2 regions of the Streptomyces sp. 1222.5 genome follow, and region 1 is predicted to be linked to the other one. Evidence: predicted binding sites of a transcription regulator. Region 1 holds the regulator's gene; the other holds the start of a gene.

Region 1 (7,309 bases):
ATCTGGCCCTGCTGGTGCTCCAGGCGGAGTGACGCCCGCGGTGCTGGACAATGGAAGGCATGCCTTCCGCACTTCCCGACGGCGAGCCCGTCCCCGACGACGGCGCGCTGCCCGTCCCCGCGCTCGCCGGCGCCGCCGAGCGGCCCCTCGGGTTCTATCTGCACGTCCCGTACTGCGCGACCCGCTGCGGCTACTGCGACTTCAACACCTACACCGCGACCGAGCTGCGCGGCACCGGCGGTGTGCTCGCCTCCCGCGACAACTACGCGGACACCCTGATCGACGAGATCCGCCTCGCCCGTAAGGTCCTCGGCGACGACCCGCGCGAGGTCCGCACGGTCTTCGTCGGCGGCGGCACGCCCACGCTGCTCGCCGCCGGCGACCTGGTCCGCATGCTGGCCGCCGTCCGCACCGAGTTCGGCCTGGCGCCGGACGCGGAGATCACCACGGAGGCCAACCCGGAGTCGGTGGACCCCGCGTACCTGGCCACCCTCCGCGAGGGTGGCTTCAACCGTGTCTCCTTCGGCATGCAGAGCGCGCGGCAGCACGTACTGCGGACACTCGACCGGACCCACACCCCGGGCCGCCCCGAGCGCTGCGTCGCCGAGGCACGGGCGGCAGGCTTCGAGCACGTCAACCTCGACCTGATCTACGGCACCCCGGGGGAGAGCGACGACGACTGGCGGGCCTCGCTGGACGCCGCGATCGGTGCCGGACCGGACCACGTCAGCGCGTACGCGCTCATCGTCGAGGAGGGCACCCAGCTCGCCCGGCGCATCCGCCGGGGCGAGATCCCGATGACGGACGACGACGCCCACGCCGACCGGTACCTGATCGCGGACGAGACCCTGTCGGCGGCGGGCTTCGCGTGGTACGAGGTCTCCAACTGGGCGACCTCGCGGGCGGGCCGGTGCCTGCACAACGAGCTGTACTGGCGGGGCGCCGACTGGTGGGGCGCGGGCCCGGGCGCCCACAGCCACGTCGGCGGAGTGCGCTGGTGGAACGTGAAGCACCCGGGCGCGTACGCGGCGGCGCTCGCGTCGGGGCGGTCGCCGGGCGCCGGGCGTGAGGTGCTGTCGGACGAGGACCGCCGGGTGGAGCGGATCCTGCTGGAGCTGAGGCTCAGCGAGGGCGCGCCGCTGGACCTGCTGAAGGAGGCGGGCCTCGCGGCCTCCCGCCGCGCCCTGTCGGACGGCCTGCTCCAGGCGGGGCCGTACGACGAGGGGCGCGCGGTGCTCACGCTGCGCGGGCGGCTGCTGGCCGACGCGGTGGTGCGGGACCTGGTCGACTGAGCCCGCAGGCCGTCACGCCGGCGCCGTGACGAAGTCGATCAGTTCCTCCACGCGGCCCAGCAGCTCCGGCTCCAGGTCCTTGTAGGACCGCACCCGGGACAGGATCGACTGCCAGGCGGCGCCCGTGTTCTCCGGCCAGCCCAGGGCCCGGCACACGCCCGTCTTCCAGTCCTGGCCGCGCGGTACCGTCGGCCAGCCCGCGATCCCCAGGGACGACGGCTTCACCGCCTGCCAGATGTCGATGTACGGGTGGCCGACCACCAGCGCGTGTCCGCTCGTCACCGACTCGGCGATGCGCCACTCCTTCGTGCCCGGCACCAGGTGGTCCACGAGCACGCCCAGCCGCGCGTCCGGGCCCGGCGCGAACTCGGCCACGATCGACGGCAGGTCGTCGACGCCCTCCAGGTACTCCACGACCACGCCCTCGATGCGCAGGTCGTCGCCCCAGACCCGCTCGACCAGCTCGGCGTCGTGCCGGCCCTCGACGTAGATGCGGCCGGCGCGGGCCACGCGCGCGCGTGCGCCGGGCACGGCGACCGAGCCGGAGGCGGTGCGGGTGGGCCGTACCGGGCCCGCGGCGGGCCGCACCAGGGTGACCACCCCGCCCTCCAGCAGGAAGCCGCGCGGCTCCAGCGGGAACACCCGGTGCTTGCCGAAGCGGTCCTCCAGGGTCACCGTGCCGGCCTCGCAGCGGATCACCGCCCCGCAGAACCCGGTACCGGCCTCCTCGACCACCAGCCCTGGGTCGGCCGCGACCTCCGGGACCGGCTTCGGCTTCTTCCAGGGAGGAGTCAGGTCGGCGGAGTACGCACGAGGGCGCGGGCCCGAAGGGCCCTCGGGGGAAGGGCGGTGGTGGGAGGCGGGTGGGCGCATTCGGATGACGATAGGAGAAGCCGTGGGCCGGTGCTCACGACACGCCGAAACGCGTGGCCAGGGCCTCGCGTTGACGTCGTACGAAGCCCGCGTCGACCACCGCTCCGTGACCGGGCACGTACAGCGCGTCCTCGCCGCCGAGCGCCAGCAGCCGGTCGAGCGCGGCCGGCCACCGCGAGGTGACGGCGTCCGGGCCCGCCTGGGGCTCGCCGGACTCCTCGACCAGATCGCCGCAGAACACCACCTCCGGCCCGCCGGACACGCTCGCCGGGACCAGGACCGCCAGGTCGTGCGCGGTGTGACCGGGGCCCACGTTGGCCAGCAGCGCCTGTCGGCCCTCACCGAGGTCCAGGGTCCACTCGCCGGAGACCAGGTGCCGGGGCGGGGCCAGCGCGTCGACCGCCTCGTCCGCGTCCGCCACCGCCAGACCGTTGCGGACCGCGTCCAGGCGCAGTTCCTCGCGCTCGTGGGTGAACACCGCGTCGACGCCGACCGCCGCGTACACCTCGGCCCCGGCGAACGCGGCCGCCCCGAAGACGTGGTCGAAGTGGGGATGGGTGAGCGCGAGATGTGTCACACGTCCACGGGACAGCTCCTGGGCCGCGGAGCGCAGCCGCGCCCCCTCGGCGAGGCTGGAACCGGCGTCCACCATCAGCGCCGTGCTCCCGCTCAGCACCAGGCCCACCGTGCAGTCCCAGCCGGGCAGCCGGCACCGTCCGACACCGGCGGCCAGCCGTTCCCATCCCAGGTCTTCCCAAGTCACCGTCATACCGCGACGCTAACGTCACGAGCCGGTACGGACCGGACCGACCTTGCCCGGTCAGTACCCCACGGCCGTACACTGGGCCGGGGAATGCTGGCACTCGCACGGGAAGAGTGCCAGGCGGACGACCCGAAGGGCCGAGGGGACGACGTGCAGGAGGTGCGCGCGAATGCTGAGTGAACGCAGGCTTCAGGTACTGCGCGCCATCGTCCAGGACTACGTGGGCACCGAGGAGCCGGTGGGTTCCAAGGCGCTCACCGAGCGGCACAGCCTCGGCGTCTCCCCGGCCACCGTCCGCAACGACATGGCGGCCCTGGAGGACGAGGGGTACATCGCGCAGCCGCACACCAGTGCCGGGCGCATCCCCACCGACAAGGGCTACCGGCTGTTCGTGGACAAGCTCGCGGGCGTGAAGCCGATGACCGGGCCCGAGCGGCGGGCGATCCAGAACTTCCTGGAGGGCGCCGTCGACCTCGACGACGTCGTCGCGCGGACGGTGCGGCTGCTGGCGCAGCTGACCCGGCAGGTCGCGGTCGTGCAGTACCCGTCGCTGACCCGGTCCACCGTCCGGCACGTGGAGCTGCTCTCGCTCGCCCCCGCGCGCGTGATGCTCGTGCTGATCACGGACACCGGCCGGGTCGAGCAGCGGATGGTCGACTGCCCGGCGCCGTTCGGCGAGGCCTCACTGGCGGATCTGCGGGCGCGGCTGAACAGCCGGGTCGCCGGCCGCCGGTTCACGGACGTGCCGCGACTGGTCGAGGACCTCCCGGAAGGCTTCGACGTCGACGATCGCGGTACGGTCTCCACGGTGCTCTCCACCCTTCTGGAGACACTGGTCGAGGAGAACGAGGAGCGGTTGATGATCGGCGGTACCGCCAATCTCACCCGCTTCGGGCACGACTTCCCCCTCGTGATCCGGCCCGTCCTGGAGGCACTGGAGGAGCAGGTCGTGCTCCTCAAGCTCCTGGGCGAGGCGAAGGACCCCGGCGTGACCGTGCGCATCGGCCACGAGAACGCCCATGAAGGACTCAACTCCACGTCCGTCGTGTCGGTCGGCTACGGTTCGGGCGGCGAGGCGGTTGCCAAGCTCGGCGTGGTCGGACCGACCCGCATGGACTACCCGGGAACGATGGGAGCGGTACGCGCAGTGGCACGGTACGTCGGACAGATCCTGGCGGAGTCGTAAGTGGCCACGGACTACTACGCCGTTCTCGGCGTGCGCCGCGACGCGTCGCAGGATGAGATCAAGAAGGCGTTCCGTCGGCTCGCGCGCGAGCTGCACCCGGACGTCAACCCGGATCCGAAGACCCAGGAGCGGTTCAAGGAGATCAACGCCGCCTACGAGGTGCTGTCGGACCCGCAGAAGAAGCAGGTCTACGACCTCGGCGGCGACCCGCTCTCCCAGTCGGGCGGCGCGGGTGCGGGCGGCTTCGGGGCCGGTGGCTTCGGCAACTTCTCGGACATCATGGACGCGTTCTTCGGTACGGCGTCGCAGCGCGGGCCGCGCTCGCGCACCCGGCGCGGCCAGGACGCGATGATCCGGATCGACGTCGAGCTGGACGAGGCGGCCTTCGGCACGACCAAGGACATCCAGGTCGACACCGCGGTCGTCTGCAACACCTGCAACGGCGAGGGCGCGGCCCCCGGCACGTCCGCCCAGACGTGTGACATGTGCCGCGGCCGGGGCGAGGTCTCCCAGGTCACCCGGTCCTTCCTGGGCCAGGTCATGACCTCCCGTCCCTGCCCCCAGTGCCAGGGCTTCGGCACGGTCGTGCCGACCCCGTGCCCGGAGTGCGCCGGTGACGGCCGGGTCCGCTCGCGCCGCACGCTGACCGTCAAGATCCCGGCCGGTGTCGACAACGGCACCCGCATCCAGCTCGCGGGCGAGGGCGAGGTCGGCCCGGGCGGCGGTCCGGCCGGTGACCTGTACGTCGAGATCCACGAGCTGCCGCACTCGACGTTCCAGCGGCGCGGCGACGACCTGCACTGCACGGTCACGATCCCGATGACCGCGGCGGCCCTCGGCACCAAGGTGCCGCTGGAGACCCTGGACGGCATGGAGGAGGTCGACATCCGGCCCGGCACCCAGTCCGGCCAGTCGATCCCGCTGCACAACCGGGGCGTCACGCATCTGCGCGGCGGCGGCCGGGGCGACCTGATCGTGCACGTCGAGGTCACGACCCCGACCAAGCTCGACCCCGAGCAGGAACGGCTCCTGCGGGAGCTGGCCAAGCTCCGCGGCGAGGAACGCCCCCAGGGCCAGTTCCAGCCGGGTCAGCAGGGGTTGTTCTCCCGGTTGAAGGACGCCTTCAACGGGCGCTGACGCCGTGCGCCGCGGGAGTGGCCGGGTGCCCGGGGGGTCCTCCCGGGCAGGCGCGGTCGGCCCGGGCCGGCAGGGGCTGTTCTCGCGGTCGAAGGACGCCTTCGAAGGGCGCCGAGGCGGGCCGTACGGGGTGCTCCGGCACCCCTATGCCGGTGGCCTATGCCGCGGGAAGCCCGGATTCGGACTTGTTCGGGGGACGTGACAACATGCGCTCATGTCCTCCGCGCTGACCGATCTCTTCCCTCACCCGATCGTGCAGGCCCCCATGGCGGGCGGCGGTTCCGTCCCGCAGCTCGCCGCAGCCGTCTCCGAGGCCGGCGGCCTCGGGTTCCTCGCCGCCGGGTACAAGACGGCCGACGGCATGTACCAGGAGATCAAGCAGCTGCGGGGGCTCACGAGCCGGCCCTTCGGTGTGAACGTGTTCATGCCCCAGTCCGAGTACGCCGAGTCCGGCGCCGTGGAGGTCTACGCCCACCAGCTGGCCGGGGAGGCCGCCTGGTACGAGACCGAGCTGGGCGACCCGGACAGCGGACGGGACGACGGCTACGAGGTCAAGCTCGCCGTGCTCCTGGACAACCCGGTCCCGGTGGTGTCCTTCCACTTCGGCGTGCCGAGCCGTGAGGCGCTCGACGCGCTGCGCCGGGTCGGCACCCTCACCCTGGTCACCGCCACCACCGCCGAGGAGGCCCGCGCGGTCGAGCGGGCCGGGGCGGACGCGGTGATCGCGCAGGGCGTCGAGGCGGGCGGCCACCAGGGCACGCACCGGGACATTCCGGAGAACGACGGGTCCGGCATCGGGCTGCTGTCGCTGATCGCGCAGATCCGTGAGGCCGTGCGCATCCCGGTCGTCGCCGCGGGCGGCATCATGCGCGGCGGCCAGATAGCCGCCGTCCTCGCGGCGGGCGCCGACGCGGCCCAGCTCGGCACCGCCTTCCTCGCCACCCCCGAGTCGGGCGCTCCCGCGCCCCACAAACAGGCACTCACCGACCCGCTGTTCGCGCGTACCGAACTGACCCGCGCCTTCTCCGGCCGGCCGGCGCGCGGACTGGTCAACCGCTTCGTACGCGAGCACGGCCCCTACGCCCCCGCCGCCTACCCCGAGATCCACCACCTCACCGCCCCGCTGCGCAAGGCCGCCGCCAAGGCCGCGGACGCGCAGGGCATGGCGCTGTGGGCGGGCCAGGGCCACCGGCTGGCCCGGGAGCTGCCCGCCGGGCGGCTGGTGGAGGTGCTGGCCGCCGAACTCGCCGAGGCCAGGACAGCGTTGTCGAACCTGCCCGGAACCGGAGGTGAGCGGCGATGACCGCACCCGTCTTCGTCGTGGACCGACTCGAGGGGGTCGGCCCGGAGTTCGTGCTCGACGGCCCCGAGGGCCGGCACGCGGTATCGGTGAAGCGGCTGCGGCCGGGCGAGGACGTGGTCCTCACCGACGGGTGCGGCCACTGGGCCGAGGGCGTCGTCAAGGCGGCCGAGGGCAAGGACCGGCTGGTGGTCGCCGACCTGGCGCCCGTCCGCGAGGAACCCCCGGCCGCCCCGCGGATCACTGTCGTCCAGGCCCTGCCCAAGGGTGACCGGGGCGAACTCGCCGTGGAGACCATGACCGAGGTCGGCGTCGACGCGATCGTGCCCTGGCAGGCGTCCCGCTGCATCACCCAGTGGAAGGGCGACCGGGGCCTGAAGGCCCTCGGCAAGTGGCGGGCCACGGCCCGGGAGGCCGGCAAGCAGTCCCGCCGGGTCCGCTTCCCCGAGGTCGCGGACGCGGCGACGACCCGGCAGGTCGGCGCGCTGCTGGCCGGCGCGGACTTCGCGGCCGTCCTGCACGAGAGCGGCGACGAACGCCTGGCCACCGCCGAACTGCCGGCCGCCGGTGAGATCATGTTGGTCGTCGGGCCCGAAGGCGGCGTATCCCCAGAGGAGTTGGCGTTGTTCGCGGAGGCGGGCGCCAGGCCCTACGTGCTCGGCCCCACCGTGCTGCGCACATCCACCGCCGGCACCGCCGCCGCGGCCCTCCTGCTGGGCCGCACCGGCCGCTGGTCCTGACACCATCTGGGGGACAAT
Region 2 (7,309 bases), 1.7 Mb from region 1:
TGCGCCCGCCCGGCATGGACAAGGGCGTCGCGCTCGCCGAGCACGTCCGGGCGACCGGCGCCCGGTCGGTCGTCTACGCCGGCGACGACCTGGGCGACCTGCCCGCCTACGCGGCCGTGGACAAGCTCCGCTCCGACGGCGTCCCCGGCCTCCTGGTGTGCAGCGGCAGCGCCGAGGTCACGGAACTCGCCGAACGGGCCGACCTGGTGGTGGACGGCCCGGAGGGCGTCGTGGCACTGCTGCGGGGGATCGCCGCTCAGCTGGACTGATCGTCCAGGGCGTGCAACTGGTCCAGGAACCACCGCGCCGGCGGAAGCGCGGTCGCGGCGGCAGCCAGCCGCTTCGACCGCTCCGCCCGCTCCTCGCGCGGCAGGCTCAGCGCCTCGTGCAGCGCGTCCGCCGTGCCCGTGACGTCGTACGGGTTCACCACGATCGCGTCCGCGCCCAGCTCCTCGTACGCCCCCGCCTCGCGTGACAGCACCAGCGCGCAGCCCTCGTCGGACAGCAGCGGGATCTCCTTGGCGACCAGGTTCATGCCGTCCCGGATGGGGTTGACCAGCGCCACGTCGGCGAGCCGGTAGGCGGCCAGCGAGCGCGCGAAGTCGTCCTTCACGTGCAGCTCGACCGGGGTCCAGCCGGGCGTGCCGTAGCGCGCGTTGATGTCCTCGGCCACCCGCTGCACCTCGGCCGTGTAGTCCCGGTACACGGCGAGGTCCTGCCGGGAGGGATAGGCGAACGCCACGTGGACGACCTTCTCGCGCCACTCGGGGTGGTCGTCGAGCAGCTGCCGGTACGCCAGCAGGCCGCGCACGATGTTCTTGGACAGCTCGGTGCGGTCCACGCGGACGATGGTCCGGCGTCCCTCGCCGATCTCCTGGCGCAGCGCCGCCATCCGCTCGGCCACGTCCGGCTCGTGGGCCCGCTTGCGCAGGAAGTCGCCGTCCGCGCCGAGCCCGTGCACGCCGATCCGCGTGCCCGAGGGGATGCCGGGCCCGAGCACCGCGTGACAGCAGTCCTTGAAAGCGTCGGCCCAGCGCTGCGTGAGGAACGCCGCCCGGTCCGCGCCCAGGATGCCGCTCAGCAGCTCGGCCGCGATGTCGTCGGGCAGCAGGCGGAAGTAGTCCGGCGGGGCCCACGGGGTGTGCGAGAAGTGACCGATGCGCAGGTCGGGACGGAGCCGGCGGAGCATCCGGGGGGCGAGGGCCAGGTGGTAGTCCTGGATCAGCACCGCCGCGCCCTCGGCCGCCTCCTCGGCCAGCGCCTCGGCGAACGCCCGGTTGTACGCCTCGTAGGCCGCCCACTGCCGCCGGAATTCGGCGTCGAAGACCGGCTCCAGCGGGGTCTGGTAGAGCATGTGGTGGACGAACCAGAGCACCGAGTTGGCGATGCCGTTGTACGCGTCCGCGTGCACCTGGGCGTCGATGTCGAGCATCCGCACCCGCTGGCCGCCGGTGTCCTCGGTGGGCAGGAGTCCGCCGTCCGCGCGGCGTACGGCCTCCCGGTCGCCGTCGCCGAGTGCGGCGCACACCCACACCGCGTTCGTGTCCGGCCCGATGGCCGACAGCCCGGAGACCAGCCCGCCGCCGCCGCGCCTGGCGCGCAGCGAGCCGCCCGAGTCGTCGTCCACCGTGTACGAAACCGGGCCGCGATTGGACGCGACCAGCACCTCAGCGCCGTGCGTGGAAGCCATACGCCTCAACCTAGCCCGACCCGGAAACGCTCAAACGTACGCTCCACCCCGGAAGGGGGCTGTATACAGCCGTTCCTTCGCGTGCCCGCACGGCCGGCCCGCTCAGGCCACCCGGCGTGCCGCGTACTCCGCGACCTCCGCCATCGGGGGCCGTTCCTCGGTGTCCACCGAATAGGTGCGCGGCTCAAAACCGTCCTCGCCCCGCTCGAACTGGGTCAGGGAGGGCCGCACCAGGTGCCCCCGGGCCAGCCGGAGCTGGGCGGTGCGGTAGATGGCGGCGGCCATGCGGCCCAGCGCCTGGCCGTCCTGGTGGCGGTGCTTGCGCACCCCGACGTCCACCTGGGCCAGCGCGTCCAGCCCCACCAGGTGCAGGGCGTCCACCAGCATCCCCAGCTCCACGCCGTAGCCGACGGGGAACGGCAGCTGCTCCAGCAGCGAGCGGCGGGCCGCGTACTCGCCGCCCAGCGGCTGCACGAAACCGGCCAGCTGCGGCCAGTGCATGTTCAGCAGCGGGCGGGCCATCAGCTCGGTGACCCGGCCGCCCTGCCCGGCCGCACCCCCGAGCGGGCGGTCGTACATGCCCTTGACGAGATCCACCTCGGGGTCGGTGAGCAGCGGGCCGACGATCCCGGAGACGAAGTCGGAGGAGAACTCGCGCAGGTCCGCATCGATGAAGCAGAGGATGTCCCCGCCGGTCACCAGCAGCGAGCGCCACAGCACCTCGCCCTTGCCGGGGACGGCCGGCAGGCGGGGCAGGATGTCGTCGCGGTGGACGACCCGGGCGCCCGCGGCGGCGGCGACCTCGGAGGTGCGGTCGGTGGAGCCGGAGTCGACGACGACGATCTCGTCGACCAGCGGTACCTGCTCGACGAGGTCGTGACGGATCACCGCGACGATGTCGCCGACCGTCTCCTCCTCGTCGAGGGCGGGCAGCACGACGCTGACCGTCTGACCCGTACGCTGCTTGGCGGCCAGGATCCGGTGGAGCGGGCGATCGGCCACGGACCAGGAGCGGGTGGCCAGCCAGCGCTCGACTTCTTCCAGCACGGTCTGCGGCTCCTCACGTTGTCTCGCGGTTCGGACGACTATCTCAACTGTCCTGGCCTTCGGTTACAGTCTTGAACAACGCCGATGACCATCGCATGTCGGGGGTCACCGGTGTCGACAACCACATACAGCTCATCCAGAGGGGCAGAGGGAAACGGCCCGATGAAGCCCCGGCAACCCTCCAGTCGGTACTCGTAGATCAGTTCTGATCGTCTCCGCGAGGCTCCCGGCTAGGGAAGGTGCCAAATCCGTCTCACGGCGAAGTGCGTCGTGAGGAAGATGAGGAGAAAGGGCCTCGCCTCCATGGCTGTGCAGACTGTCGCAAGCACCAGCAATCCCGCCGTCGACCTCGGTCCCGCCGCTGCCCTCAGCTGCCGCGAATGCGGACACCGGGTACCCCTCGGGCCGGTCTTCGCCTGCGAGGAGTGTTTCGGCCCGCTGGAGATCGCCTACGACTTCTCCGCGTACGACACCGAGGAACTGCGCCGGCGCATCGAAGCGGGCCCCGCGAACATCTGGCGTTACGCGCCGCTGCTGCCCGTCCCCGCCGACGTGGCCGACAAGCCCAACCTCAACCCGGGCTGGACGAAGCTCGTCAAGGCCGACAACCTCGCCCGCGAGCTCGGCGTCACCGGTGGCCTGTTCGTGAAGGACGACTCCGGCAACCCGACGCACTCCTTCAAGGACCGGGTCGTCGCCCAGGCCCTGGAGGCCGCCCGCGCGTTCGGCTTCACCACGCTCTCCTGCTCCTCCACGGGCAACCTGGCCGGTGCCGTCGGCGCCGCCGCCGCCCGGGCCGGCTTCCGCTCCTGCGTGTTCATCCCGCACGACCTGGAGCAGGGCAAGGTCGTGATGGCCGCGGTGTACGGCGGTGAGCTCGTCGGCATCGAGGGCAACTACGACGACGTGAACCGCTTCTGCTCCGAGCTGATCGGCGACCCGGCCGGCGAGGGCTGGGGCTTCGTCAACGTCAACCTGCGGCCGTACTACGCGGAGGGCTCCAAGACCCTCGCCTACGAGATCTGCGAGCAGCTCGGCTGGCGCCTCCCGGACCAGATCGTGGTCCCGATCGCCTCGGGCTCCCAGCTCACGAAGATCGACAAAGGCCTCCAGGAGCTGATCAAGCTCGGTCTGGTCGAGGACAGGCCGTACAGGATCTTCGGCGCACAGGCCGAGGGCTGCTCCCCGGTGTCCACCGCCTTCAAGGCCGGCCACGACGTGGTCCGCCCGCAGAAGCCGAACACCATCGCCAAGTCGCTTGCCATCGGCAACCCGGCCGACGGCCCCTACGTCCTCGACATCGCGCGCCGCACCGGCGGCGCCGTGGAGGACGTGACGGACGCCGAGGTCGTCGACGCCATCAAGCTGCTCGCCCGCACCGAGGGCATCTTCGCGGAGACGGCGGGCGGCGTGACCGTCGGCGTCACCCGCAAGCTGCTCAAGGACGGCCTGCTGGACCCGGCGAAGACCACGGTCGTCCTCAACACCGGCGACGGCCTCAAGACCCTCGACGCGGTGGCCGGCACCGGCCTCAGCGCCACCATCCGCCCGACCCTGGACTCCTTCCGAGAGGCTGGCCTCGCATGAGCGTGACCGTTCGCATCCCGACCATCCTGCGCACCTACACCGGCGGCCAGGCCGAGGTCAGCGCCGAGGGGGTGACCCTCGCCGAGGTCATCGAGAGCCTGGAGAAGAACCACACCGGGATCGCCGCCCGGGTGCTGGACGACCAGGGCAAGCTGCGCCGTTTCGTGAACGTCTACGTCAACGACGACGACGTGCGTTTCGAGCAGGGCCTCCAGACGGCCACGCCCGACGGCGCGGGTGTCTCGATCATTCCCGCGGTGGCCGGCGGCTGCTGACCGGATGACCGATCATTACCTTCGGTAACAGCGGTGACGCATTGTTCATCGGATTGCCCCCTCCGTGAGAGAAGCGGAGGGGGCAATTCTGCGTGATTGAGCGCGGTACAGTTGGGGAACGCGGTCGTGGCCTTCGGGTCGCGAGCCCTGCATTCATGCCGCAGGCCCGACAAGAAGTAGCCAAACTACGCGGGTTTTATGCGGCTTTTGCTCCTTTTATGGGGCCCGACTTGCCCTGAATTCGGGCGAATTCTCGGCAGATTCCGGACCGTCCCCGTCCAGAATTCTCGTCCGATTGACCTGTTGCAGACGGCAGTTGGACAGATACATTCAGCCGCGGTCGACGCGTTCCGGCGCACGCCCCCGGCCAATAGGGGGTGAGGTCTGACCCGGGTCCGCGAAGTGTGGATCTGTGCAAGGGCCAGTAATAGGGGAGTTAGGCATGGCTCAGGGCACCGTCAAGTGGTTCAACGCGGAGAAGGGGTACGGCTTCATCGCGGTCGACGGTGGTGCGGACGTATTCGTCCATTACAGCGCCATTCAGATGGACGGCTACCGCACCCTGGAAGAGGGCCAGCGGGTGGAGTTCGAGATCTCGCAGGGCCAGAAAGGCCCGCAGGCCGACATGGTTCGCCTCAGCGCCTGAACGTTTCTTGCACGAAGGGCCCGCACCTCGCACAGGGTGCGGGCCCTTCGTCATGCCCCGGCCCCGCCGTTCGCGGGTGGCCGACGGGGCGGGTCCCACCCTCGAAGGCGCTTGCACTCGACCATGCCGAGTGCTAATCATTGCGTTAGCACTCTGAAGGTGAGAGTGACAACGAAGGACCGGGTCGGTGAGGCCCGCAGGCCAAGTGGGGCAAGGAACCATGCGGCCGGCGAGCCGTCCGTCGCGGGCGCGGGCGCGGTCCGAAGGAATCACCCCCAGTCCTGGAGGGACCACTTCACATGGCCAAGATCATCGCGTTCGACGAGGAGGCGCGGCGCGGCCTCGAGCGCGGCATGAACCAGCTCGCGGACGCCGTCAAGGTGACGCTCGGCCCCAAGGGCCGCAACGTCGTCCTCGAGAAGAAGTGGGGCGCCCCCACGATCACCAACGATGGTGTCTCCATCGCCAAGGAGATCGAGCTCGAGGACCCGTACGAGAAGATCGGCGCCGAGCTGGTCAAGGAAGTCGCCAAGAAGACGGACGACGTCGCCGGTGACGGTACGACCACCGCGACGGTGCTCGCCCAGGCCCTGGTCAAGGAAGGCCTGCGCAACGTCGCCGCCGGCGCCAACCCGATGGCTCTGAAGCGCGGTATCGAGAAGGCCGTCGAGGCCGTCTCCGCCGCCCTGCTGGAGCAGGCGAAGGACGTGGAGACCAAGGAGCAGATCGCCTCCACCGCGTCCATCTCCGCCGCCGACACCCAGATCGGCGAGCTCATCGCCGAGGCCATGGACAAGGTCGGCAAGGAAGGCGTCATCACCGTCGAGGAGAGCAACACCTTCGGTCTGGAGCTCGAGCTCACCGAGGGCATGCGCTTCGACAAGGGCTACATCTCCGCCTACTTCGCGACCGACATGGAGCGCATGGAGGCGTCGCTCGAGGACCCGTACATCCTCATCGCCAACTCCAAGATCGCCTCGGTCAAGGACCTGCTCCCGCTGCTGGAGAAGGTCATGCAGTCGGGCAAGCCGCTGCTGATCATCGCCGAGGACGTCGAGGGCGAGGCCCTGTCGACCCTGGTCGTCAACAAGATCCGCGGCACCTTCAAGTCCGTCGCCGTCAAGGCCCCGGGCTTCGGCGACCGCCGCAAGGCCATGCTCGGCGACATCGCCATCCTCACGGGCGGCGAGGTCATCTCCGAGGAGGTCGGCCTCAAGCTGGAGAACGCGACCCTGGACCTCCTGGGCCGCGCCCGCAAGGTCGTCATCACCAAGGACGAGACCACCATCGTCGACGGTGCCGGCTCCTCGGAGCAGGTGCAGGGCCGCGTGAACCAGATCCGCGCCGAGATCGAGAACAGCGACTCGGACTACGACCGCGAGAAGCTGCAGGAGCGCCTGGCGAAGCTCGCCGGCGGTGTCGCGGTCATCAAGGCCGGTGCCGCCACCGAGGTGGAGCTCAAGGAGCGCAAGCACCGCATCGAGGACGCCGTCCGCAACGCGAAGGCCGCCGTCGAGGAGGGCATCGTCGCCGGTGGTGGCGTGGCCCTGCTGCAGGCCTCCCAGGTCTTCGAGAAGCTGGAGCTCGAGGGTGACGAGGCGACCGGCGCCAACGCCGTGCGCATCGCGCTCGAGGCCCCGCTGAAGCAGATCGCCGTCAACGCCGGCCTCGAGGGCGGTGTCGTGGTGGAGAAGGTGCGCAACCTGACCCCGGGCCACGGCCTGAACGCCGCGACCGGCGAGTACGTCGACCTGGTCGCCGAGGGCATCATCGACCCGGCGAAGGTGACCCGCTCTGCCCTGCAGAACGCCGCCTCCATCGCCGCGCTGTTCCTCACCACCGAGGCCGTCATCGCCGACAAGCCGGAGAAGGCCGCCGCGCCGGCCGGCGGCGGCATGCCGGGCGGTGACATGGACTTCTGATCCCTCCGGGATCGGTACCAGTCCTTTCGTACGAGGGCGGTACGCCCTGCCACTGGCAGGGGGTACCGCCCTCGGGCGTGTTCCGGATCACGTGCGGGTTCGGGGCGGTGGGGAATGCGGGGGAGCGCACAGGCGCTTGCTT

Evidence for each region. Region 1 encodes HrcA, which represses chaperone genes, less so after heat shock. Its sites were predicted from a motif close to TTNGCACTCNGNNNNNCNGAGTGCNAA; they were not measured.
Region 2: groL (chaperonin GroEL) is a predicted target of HrcA. The motif match lies at 5,356-5,382, and genes of this name have one in related genera.

The regions. Positions count from the first base shown of each region.
Region 1 is NZ_FNSZ01000001.1:5,734,737-5,742,045, forward strand. It holds gene BLW57_RS25840 (SpoIIE family protein phosphatase) at 1-32, shown strand, start outside; gene hemW (radical SAM family heme chaperone HemW) at 60-1,292, shown strand; gene BLW57_RS25850 (DUF3097 domain-containing protein) at 1,305-2,165, opposite strand; gene BLW57_RS25855 (MBL fold metallo-hydrolase) at 2,200-2,934, opposite strand; gene hrcA (heat-inducible transcriptional repressor HrcA) at 3,098-4,114, shown strand; gene dnaJ (molecular chaperone DnaJ) at 4,115-5,251, shown strand; gene BLW57_RS25870 (nitronate monooxygenase) at 5,466-6,554, shown strand; gene BLW57_RS25875 (16S rRNA (uracil(1498)-N(3))-methyltransferase) at 6,551-7,291, shown strand.
Region 2 is NZ_FNSZ01000001.1:4,078,310-4,085,618, reverse strand. It holds gene otsB (trehalose-phosphatase) at 1-269, shown strand, start outside; gene BLW57_RS18215 (alpha,alpha-trehalose-phosphate synthase (UDP-forming)) at 257-1,690, opposite strand; gene BLW57_RS18210 (glucosyl-3-phosphoglycerate synthase) at 1,793-2,737, opposite strand; SAM riboswitch class I at 2,867-3,023, shown strand; gene thrC (threonine synthase) at 3,041-4,324, shown strand; gene BLW57_RS18200 (MoaD/ThiS family protein) at 4,321-4,599, shown strand; gene BLW57_RS18195 (cold-shock protein) at 5,042-5,245, shown strand; gene groL (chaperonin GroEL) at 5,545-7,167, shown strand.